Regions from separate parts of the Leucobacter exalbidus genome, predicted to be linked through region 2. Evidence: riboswitches for the same ligand, from Rfam matches in the RefSeq annotation. Region 2 holds a riboswitch; the other holds the start of a gene.

Region 1 (4,170 bases), 310 kb from region 2:
CACGTTCGAGACGGTCAGTGACACCCCCGAGACCGTGATTGAGCCCTTATCGACGAGCAGCGCAGCGATGTCGTGTGCCACGGCGAAGCGCAGCACCCGCCACGCTTCGTGCTCGGTCACCGACACCAGGCGTGCGGTGCCATCGACGTGGCCCTGCACGATGTGTCCGCCGAGCCTGGTGTCCATGCGCACCGCACGCTCGAGGTTCACGCCCGACCCGGCAGCGAGCCCGCCGATCGTTGACATGTTGAGCGTTTGGGCCATCACATCTGCGGTGAACTGGCCGGGAGTGCTGCGGTCAATAACGGTGAGGCACACCCCCGATACGCAGATCGAGGCGCCATGATCGGCGTCGCTTGTGACGAGCGGGCCCGCGATGGTGAGCCTGAGTGAGTCATCGATAGGGGTAACCGCAACGATCTCCCCGATCTCCTCAATGAGTCCGGTAAACATTACATTCCCTTCGGAGTATGTGTGGGTAAAAGCGCGGGGGCGGCCGCAGGGTCTGCGGAAAGCGCGGGCGCAAGGTTTGGGGTGGGCGCGTGGGTCTGCCCGGGGCGGTAATCGAACTCTGCCGCGATGAGCCAGTCTGTGCCGAGCTGGGTCACGGTTGCATACCTGAGGGGCAATATGTCGGCGATGCTGCTGATCTCGAGATCTCCCAGCGCACACCGCGGGCCCCCGAGCAGCGACGGGGCGACATAGACGAGCGCCTCATCGGCCAGGCCCGCCGCGATCACCGCACTGATGATGGCGGGGCCGCCCTCGATGAACACGCTCGTTATGCCCTGGGCGGCGAGTGCGGCAAAGTCGGCGGCGAAATCCTCGCCCGTGAACTGCAACGGGGCGGTACGGCCGTGGGCGGCAAGCGCCGGGTGCTCATGAATGCGGGCGTCCGCGGGAATGGGACGCCGGCCGAGCACCACAGGAATTGGCTGCTCGGCCGCGGGCACCAACAGGCTGCCGTCGCTGGCGCGTGCGGTGAGGCTGGGATCGTCGGCGAGCAGTGTGCCCGTGCCAACCAGAATGGCATCGGCGGCGGCGCGCCTGCGGTGCACATCGGCGCGGGCTTCGGGGCCCGTGATCCACTGGCTCGAACCGTCGGCCGCGGCGGCGCGCCCGTCAAGGGTCTGCGCCCACTTCACGATGACGCGGGGGCGCTGCAGGCCGGTCGGCTGTTCGGGCTGTTCGGTCTGCGAGGCCTGCGCGGCTAACCAATCGCGCAGCAGCTCGCGCGCCTCGGCCGCGAGCACACCACTCTCAACTGCCACGCCAGCCGCGCGCAAGGTCTCGGCGCCGCCGGCAGAAGCCCCGCCAGAGGAGGCCCCGCCGGGGTCGGGCATCGCGTACACAACGGCCCCAATGCCGGCCTCGCGCAGTGCCACCGCGCACGGACCGGTGCGGCCCGTGTGGTTGCACGGCTCGAGCGTCACTACGGCGGTGAGCTCACCGGCGCGCGCACGCCACGACTCGGGCAGCCGGGCAAGGGCGGCGGCTTCGGCGTGGGGGGATCCGGATCCCAAATGCCAGCCCTCGGCCACGATCGCGCCTGAGCCATCGAGCAGCACGCAACCCACCTGGGGGTTTGCGTCGGGGGCGGGGCCGCGGCGCGCGATACGCAGCGCACGGTGCATCGCGTCTTCGATGAGTGCTGTATCAAGCATGGCGGCCGCCGTTTCCTGCATGCCGGGTACGCCAGAAGTCGCGTCAATTCGCGACTGCTTGCGTTCCTCTCATCCGGACTAGAGCAAAACCTACTTGCCCATCACCGTCGGTACCGGAGTTTCACCGGTTCAACATCGCGGATGCGACGCTCGCGGACTATCACCGCCGGTTCGGATTCTCACCGACCCCGGAACACATTTCCTATCGTAGCTCTTCGGCATCCCCGGGCGATAGGCCGTTCGGTGCAAGCGAACGGAGCTAGCTGATGAAGTCGGCCAGGAGTTTGCCGTTTGCGAGCACGTTGATGATGAGGCCGATGATGAGCGCGTTGAAGAAAAACGCGAGCGTCGTGTGCCACACGATCGTCCACCGCATGCGCGTGGAGAGCACCTGCACGTCTGACACCGAGAAGTTGGTGGCGTTGGTGAACGCGAGATACGCGAAGTCCACCAGCCGCGGATCATCGGTGCCGGGGAAGGCCAGCGGGGGCACCTTGGCGCGGTGATAGAGCGAGAAATAGATGCGCGCGTACCCCCAATTGAACATCACCCACGCCAGCATCATGGCCCACACCCCCGCCGCTTCGAACGCGGTGTCGTGCCGGTCGTGCCCCAGATCGGTGATGATGTCGATGGCGACGACGAGGCCGATGAGGCTGGCCCCAAAGGTGAACACCACCGAGAGTAGCCGCGACAGCGGGTGCCCGATCACGGTGCGCGTGAGCTGCGAATCTGCGTGCGGTGATTGGGCCTTCACGCTCAGGGTGATCGCCGTGGCGCCGAGATACACCGTCGCAATAATGCACCAGGTGAGCAGTACGGTCAGGTCGTCGGGATCGTTGGGGTGATCGGGGCCCCACAGCAGGTCGGCGCCCACCCACACGAGCCATACCTGCATCAGGATGCCTACGATTGCGGTGGTGAGCACGACCGCGGAATGCAGCGGGGACTCGGTCTGCGGCGGGCGCTTCGTGAGTGGGGTTGGCGCCGGATCGGCGGGTTGTTCGAAGGCCATCAGGGGGTGCCTCGGTGCGCGGTATCGGTGGGCGCTGACTGAGCTGTGGGTTTGGGCGCTGCGGGTTTGGGTGCTGCGGGCTCAGGCTTTGCAGTGGCCGACGCCACCAGATCGCGCAGTGACGCATCGGGCAGATAGGCGCGCGTGAGCGCGATGCCAATGCGCGGCAGATCGCCCTCGTCGCGGTAGATCAGGTGCAGTGACTCGTGACGCGGATTGAACTTCTGCTTGAAGCGGTGCAGCGACTTGAACCCGTAAAGGGGCTCGATGAGCCCACCCAACTGTTCGAGCACCTGGTCGATCGGGCCGGTCTCGGCATCGGCCGGGCGCACCAGGGGTGCACCCGAGAGTGACACAAATTCGTAGCCCTGCTCTGAGAAGTGCTGAGCCGAGGAGGCGATGAGAAACTCCATCACCGGGCCGAAGCCGCCGTCTCGGCGCCGCATCAGGTCGAGGGTCCAGCCGATAATGCGGGGTTCGCCCGTGACGGTATCTGCGGGGCCGTAGACGGGCAGCCACGAGGTGACGCCGTGCAGACTGCCCTCCTCATCGACCGCGATCCCCACGAGCACCCGAGGGTCAAGCGCTTCCTCGACCGTACCGAGCGTGAAGCGCATCTCGGGGAGTCCCTTATCGCCCGTCCACTGCTCAGAAATGGCGCGCACCTGGGCGAGTGTCGACCATGGTTCTTCTGAGAGACGCACCATACGAAACGTGATGTTCTCGCGGGTGGCTCGGTTGATAGAAGTGCGCACCGCGCCCCAGGGCTTGCCCTTAAATTCGAGGCCGGGTAGATCGACGATGGTGTCTTCCGCCACGATGACTGACCGCCAGCCGCGGGGGCGGGCCTCGGCCACCGCAGAGCTGACCGAGAACGCACACGGGGTGAGGCCTGCCTGCTGCGTGGTGTGCGCGAACTCCTTGAGCGCGGCCTGCGCGGTACTAGCGGCAACGATGGGGTCGCCGAGCATGACGGCTACTCCCGAGTGCGCTTGGTATGCGATCGCGCCGTGAGTTGCGGTCGTCCCTGAAATGACGGCGGCGGTGTTTGCGGTGAGTGCGGGGGCCGCTGAGTCTCCGGTGGCCGCTGAGGTCACGGTGGCAGATGTCGTCGAGGTCGCCGCGATGCGCTGATTCAGATCCCACGTGGTCATCCACGAGATGGTGCCCCCGCCAAAGCGCTCGAGCTGCGCAATGAGCTGTTCGCGGGTCAAACGATCAGATGCAAGCACGCGTTTGGAGCGTCGCCACGGCACCCTGAATGCGCCGCGTCCGACAAAGACCACGACCAGCAACGCGGCCCACAGCAAGCTGGGCGCGAGCGCGAGACCGAGCACATCGAGTGGCTCGTCGATGAGGCGCCACTCGATCAGCAGCGGAATCGCGAAGAAAGTGATGGCCGCGGTGACCAGGTTATAGAACCCCAAGACGAGGGTGGTGGCCCAGGCGAGCTTGTACCCCAGGCGTAGCCCATTGGCCACCAGCGCGATC
Region 2 (4,170 bases):
GATCATCGTGCTCTCGACGCTATTCTTCCTCGGCACGATCCTCGTTATCACCTCACCGGGCGGCCCCGAGCACGGCACCCACACCACCATCGGTTACTCGATGCTGATCCTTGGGCGCATCACGCTCGGTCTCGCGGTCGGCGGCGCCTCGGCGGTCGTGCCCGTCTACCTGTCAGAGATGGCACCCTACGAAATTCGCGGCTCGCTCTCGGGCCGCAACGAGCTGATGATCGTCATCGGCCAGCTCGCAGCCTTCGTGGTCAACGCGATTATCGCGGCACTCTGGGGCCACGAAGATGGCGTGTGGCGCATCATGTTCGCCGTGTGTGCCGTGCCCGCTATCTTCCTATTCTTCGGCATGCTGCGCATGCCCGAGTCACCCCGCTGGCTGATCGAAAAGGGACGCGATGCAGAGGCCCTCGCCGTACTCAATACCGTGCGTTCGAAGGATCGCGCTGAAGCCGAGTTCGCCGACATTCAGGCCGGTACCGCTCAGGATCGAGTAGCCGCTCGTGGCCAGCTCGGCCTCAAGGCCGTGCTGAAGAACCGCAACCTGCTCATGATTTTGCTCGTCGCCTGCGGCCTGGGCGTCGCCCAGCAGTTCACCGGCGTCAACGCCATCATGTACTACGGCCAGCGCATGCTCGCCGAGGCCGGCTTCAGCGAGGACATGATCGGCTGGGTCAACATCGCCCCCGGCATCATCGCCGTCATTGGCGGCATCATCGCCGTGATCTACATGGACCGCATCAACCGCCGCACCAACTTCCTCTGGGGCTACGGTATGACCGCGCTGTCGCACGTGCTGATCGCCGTCGCGATGATGGCCCTGTTCCCCGTGGGCAACCCCGCCCGACCCTGGGTGTTCCTGGTGCTGATCGTCGTAATGATCGGCTCGATCCAGCTGTTCCTCAACATCGCGACCTGGGTGTATCTGTCTGAGGTATTCCCGCAGCACATGCGCGGCGTGGGCATGGGCCTGTCGGTGTGCGTGCTCTGGGTCACCAACGGTATCGTCGCCACCTTCGTGCCGACCATTGTTGGCGCGGTGGGTATGGGCCTCTTCGTGATCTTCGCCATCGTCAACGTGATCTCGTTCTTCTTCATCTTGAAGTTCGTGCCCGAGACGCGCGGTCGCACCCTCGAAGAGCTCGACTCAGACATCACAACGGGCGCGATCTACGTGCCCCGCAAGGGCTAGTAGTTAGCACTCACCAGCCAGGCTGAAACCGAAAGGCACCTTCCCCGCTGGGGAAGGTGCCTTTTGCGTGAGTTGCTGCCCGACTACTCAGCGGGCTCTGTGGCCCGGCTCACGCGCGGGTCGGGCATGATGTTGTCGATGCGCGGCTTACTGTGCGACTGGGCCCGGGCCCACACCACAAAGCCGATGGCGGTAAAGATGCCGTAGAAGACGTACATAAACCCGGTCGCGTAGTAGCCGGTGCTAAACAACAGCGGCACCCCGACTACGTCGACGGCGATCCAGATCAGCCAGAACTCGGTCCAGCCCTTCGCCATGCCGTAGGTGGCCAGCAGCGACCCGACAAATGTCCACGCATCGGCCCACACAGGATCCCACGAACCCAGCGCGCGAAACAGCGGCGTGAGTGCGACCGTGCCGAGCACGAGCGTCAGCACGAGGCCAATGCGGGTGGGATTTGAGGCCCAGCGGGGCGTCACCTGCCCGCCGTTGCTGCTGGCCTGGCGCCACCGCACCCAACCAAACACGGCAACAGCGATAAACATGACCTGTCGGCCAGCCTGGCCGAGAAGGTTCGGCAGTTCGTGATCCGGGCTAATGATCGACCCCAGAAACACGGTGAGCAGCAGCAGATTGCCCACGATGCCGACGGGCCACGCCCAGATCTTGCGCCGCATGCCGCCGAATGCGCTCGCGAGCCCAAACACGTTGCCGACGACTTCGCGCACGAGCAGTGTTTGGCCGCCGGGTAGCACCCACTGAGAATTAAAAGCTTCGATCAAGCAGTGCATGATGGGCAGGCGTTCCTCTCGGGTTCATGTCGCCGAGGGTACGCGGGTACACGAAATGGTGTCGCCCACGCATGTGCTTCTCTCATCCAGACTTTACTGTCGGTATCGGAATTTCACCGATTCAACCTCAGCCCTAGGGGCCTCGGGTCGCGGACTATCACCGCCGGTTCGGAATTTCACCGACCCCGGAGCACGTATGTTTACTTGAAATGCTAGCGCACCCGCGCGGTTGCGGGGCGAAGGTGCGCTTATGTGACGGTTGGCTTAGGCTTCGGGAGCTTCGGCTGATTCACCTTCTGCGCTCTCGTCGGCGTCGATGACGCCGGTGAAGCGGCTGCCCACACCGTACACAAAGGTGCGCGTGGTTGCGGCACTAAACGGCTTGGGCAGTTCGTGCGCCTCGTGGTCGTAGCACGCGAGCAGCGTGAACTCGGGCCACCACTTCTTGGGGCGCGCCTGCTCTGAGTAACTGCAGATCGCGCACTGCAGCGTCGCCCACACCTTCTTCTTGCCGGTGCGGTTGGCGCGCGACTGGGCGAGCCAGGCCGGCGGGTTTTGGTCGATCTCATTGAGATCGGCCTGCGAGATGTTCGAGGGGATGCCGTGACGTCGCGCCATTTCCAGCGGAATATCAAGTTGCAAAGCGGCATCGTATTGAGAAGGCATACCCCCAGGGTACGCGGGTGCTGGCGCGCGCGGTGACGCGGGGCACGGCGGGCTAAAGCGCGATCCGAGGCAAAGACCTGCTGAGCCCCGGATCGCGCCCTGTCTTACAGCGCCGCGTTGGCCGCCCGCAGCACCTGCGCGGCGACCTCGAGGCCCTCGATGCGGCCGAGCGAAACGTCTTCGTGCTCGATGTTGACCCACATTTCGGGGTCGACCTCGTGCAGTGCCCGCAAGAACTCGGTCCAGAATGCGGTGTCGTGGCCGCGGCCCAGCGCCACGAAATCCCACGCCGAATTCTTGGGCCACTCGTTGGCCCACTCGTCGCCGCCCAGGTTGGTGCGCGGCTCTTCGGGGGCGAGGCGACGGAATGAGTTGTCGAGCACGCCGTTAATGCTGGCCCACTCGGGGTTCACCCGCACATCCTTGGCGGCCGCGTGGAACACGAGCTCGCCCAGGTGGCGCACCACGGCCACAGGATCCATCTGCTGCCAGAACAGGTGCGACGCGTCGAGCTCAACGCCCACGTGCGTGGCGCCCGTGAGCTCAATGAGCTTGTGCACGTCAGCCGAATTGAACACCAGGTTCTGCGGGTGCAGCTCGAGCGCCACCTTCACGCCGTGCTCGGCCGCGAAGCCATCCATCTCGCGCCAAAACTTGGTCGCGACATCCCACTGGTAGTCGAGCACGTCAAGCGCCGCCGAGTTCCAGGCGTTGACCACCCAGTTGGTGACGCTGGCGCTGGCCTCGCCGCCGGGCAGCCCCGACATCGTGACCACGCGATCTTGCCCGAGCCGGTTGGCGAGCTGAATCGAACGGCGCACGTCAGCAGCGTGCGCATCGCCGATCGCACGGTTGGGGTGCAGCGGGTTGCCGTTCGCGTTGAGGCCGGCAATGCTGACGCCCGTGCCCTCGAAGAGTTCGAGAAAGTCGTCGCGGGCAGTATCTGAGACGAGAATGTCGTCAAAGGTGGGGATGTGGTGGGCGGGCAGAAAGCCGCCCGAGTTGAGCTCGATGCCCGAAAGGCCCAGGTTCTTGATGACCTCGATCGCCTCGGGCAGGCTGCGGTCGTGCAGAATCGCGTTGTAGACACCGAGTTTCATCGTGCGACCTCCTGGGTGTTGGTGCCGACGGTGTTGGTGGTGCCGGCGGCGTTGGCGGGAACCTGAACTGTGGCCCCGCCCTGCGCGGCCGACTCGGCAACTGCGGCGAGAAACTCCATGTTGTGCACGCCGTCGTCGAAGCTCTTGCAGCGCGGCAGTGATTCGGCCTCGGGCAGGCCCGCGACCTCCTCGAGGAACGCGCGCGCCTGGTGCACGAACAGATCGTTCTGGCCGATGCCGACGCCCGGGGCATCCATCGCCCAGCCGCCCGCGTAGTGCGGGTGCGCGGGGCCGAGGGGCACGGTGCGGTAGCCGGCGAGGTCGCCGAGCTCGTCATGCAGCATGACCTCCACCTGTGATGGGTTGGTCTGACTCCAGCGTGCGGCGCCCTTCGATCCGAACACCTCAATGG

Evidence for each region. Region 2 has a riboswitch for FMN ahead of pnuC (nicotinamide riboside transporter PnuC). Riboswitches for the same ligand answer to the same signal wherever they lie in the genome.
Region 1: another riboswitch for FMN. It lies ahead of ribD (bifunctional diaminohydroxyphosphoribosylaminopyrimidine deaminase/5-amino-6-(5-phosphoribosylamino)uracil reductase RibD); the one in region 2 lies ahead of pnuC (nicotinamide riboside transporter PnuC).

Annotation. Positions count from the first base shown of each region.
Region 1 covers NZ_JAFIDA010000001.1:2,207,706-2,211,875, forward strand. Annotated here, with positions in the region: gene JOF28_RS10045 (riboflavin synthase) at 1-453, opposite strand, end outside; gene ribD (bifunctional diaminohydroxyphosphoribosylaminopyrimidine deaminase/5-amino-6-(5-phosphoribosylamino)uracil reductase RibD) at 453-1,664, opposite strand; FMN riboswitch at 1,722-1,864, opposite strand; gene JOF28_RS10055 (DUF1345 domain-containing protein) at 1,924-2,679, opposite strand; gene JOF28_RS10060 (bifunctional lysylphosphatidylglycerol flippase/synthetase MprF) at 2,679-4,170, opposite strand, start outside.
Region 2 covers NZ_JAFIDA010000001.1:1,900,365-1,904,534, reverse strand. Annotated here, with positions in the region: gene JOF28_RS08580 (sugar porter family MFS transporter) at 1-1,201, shown strand, start outside; gene pnuC (nicotinamide riboside transporter PnuC) at 1,285-1,992, opposite strand; FMN riboswitch at 2,063-2,189, opposite strand; gene JOF28_RS08570 (hypothetical protein) at 2,257-2,658, opposite strand; gene JOF28_RS08565 (sugar phosphate isomerase/epimerase family protein) at 2,763-3,758, opposite strand; gene JOF28_RS08560 (Gfo/Idh/MocA family protein) at 3,755-4,170, opposite strand, start outside.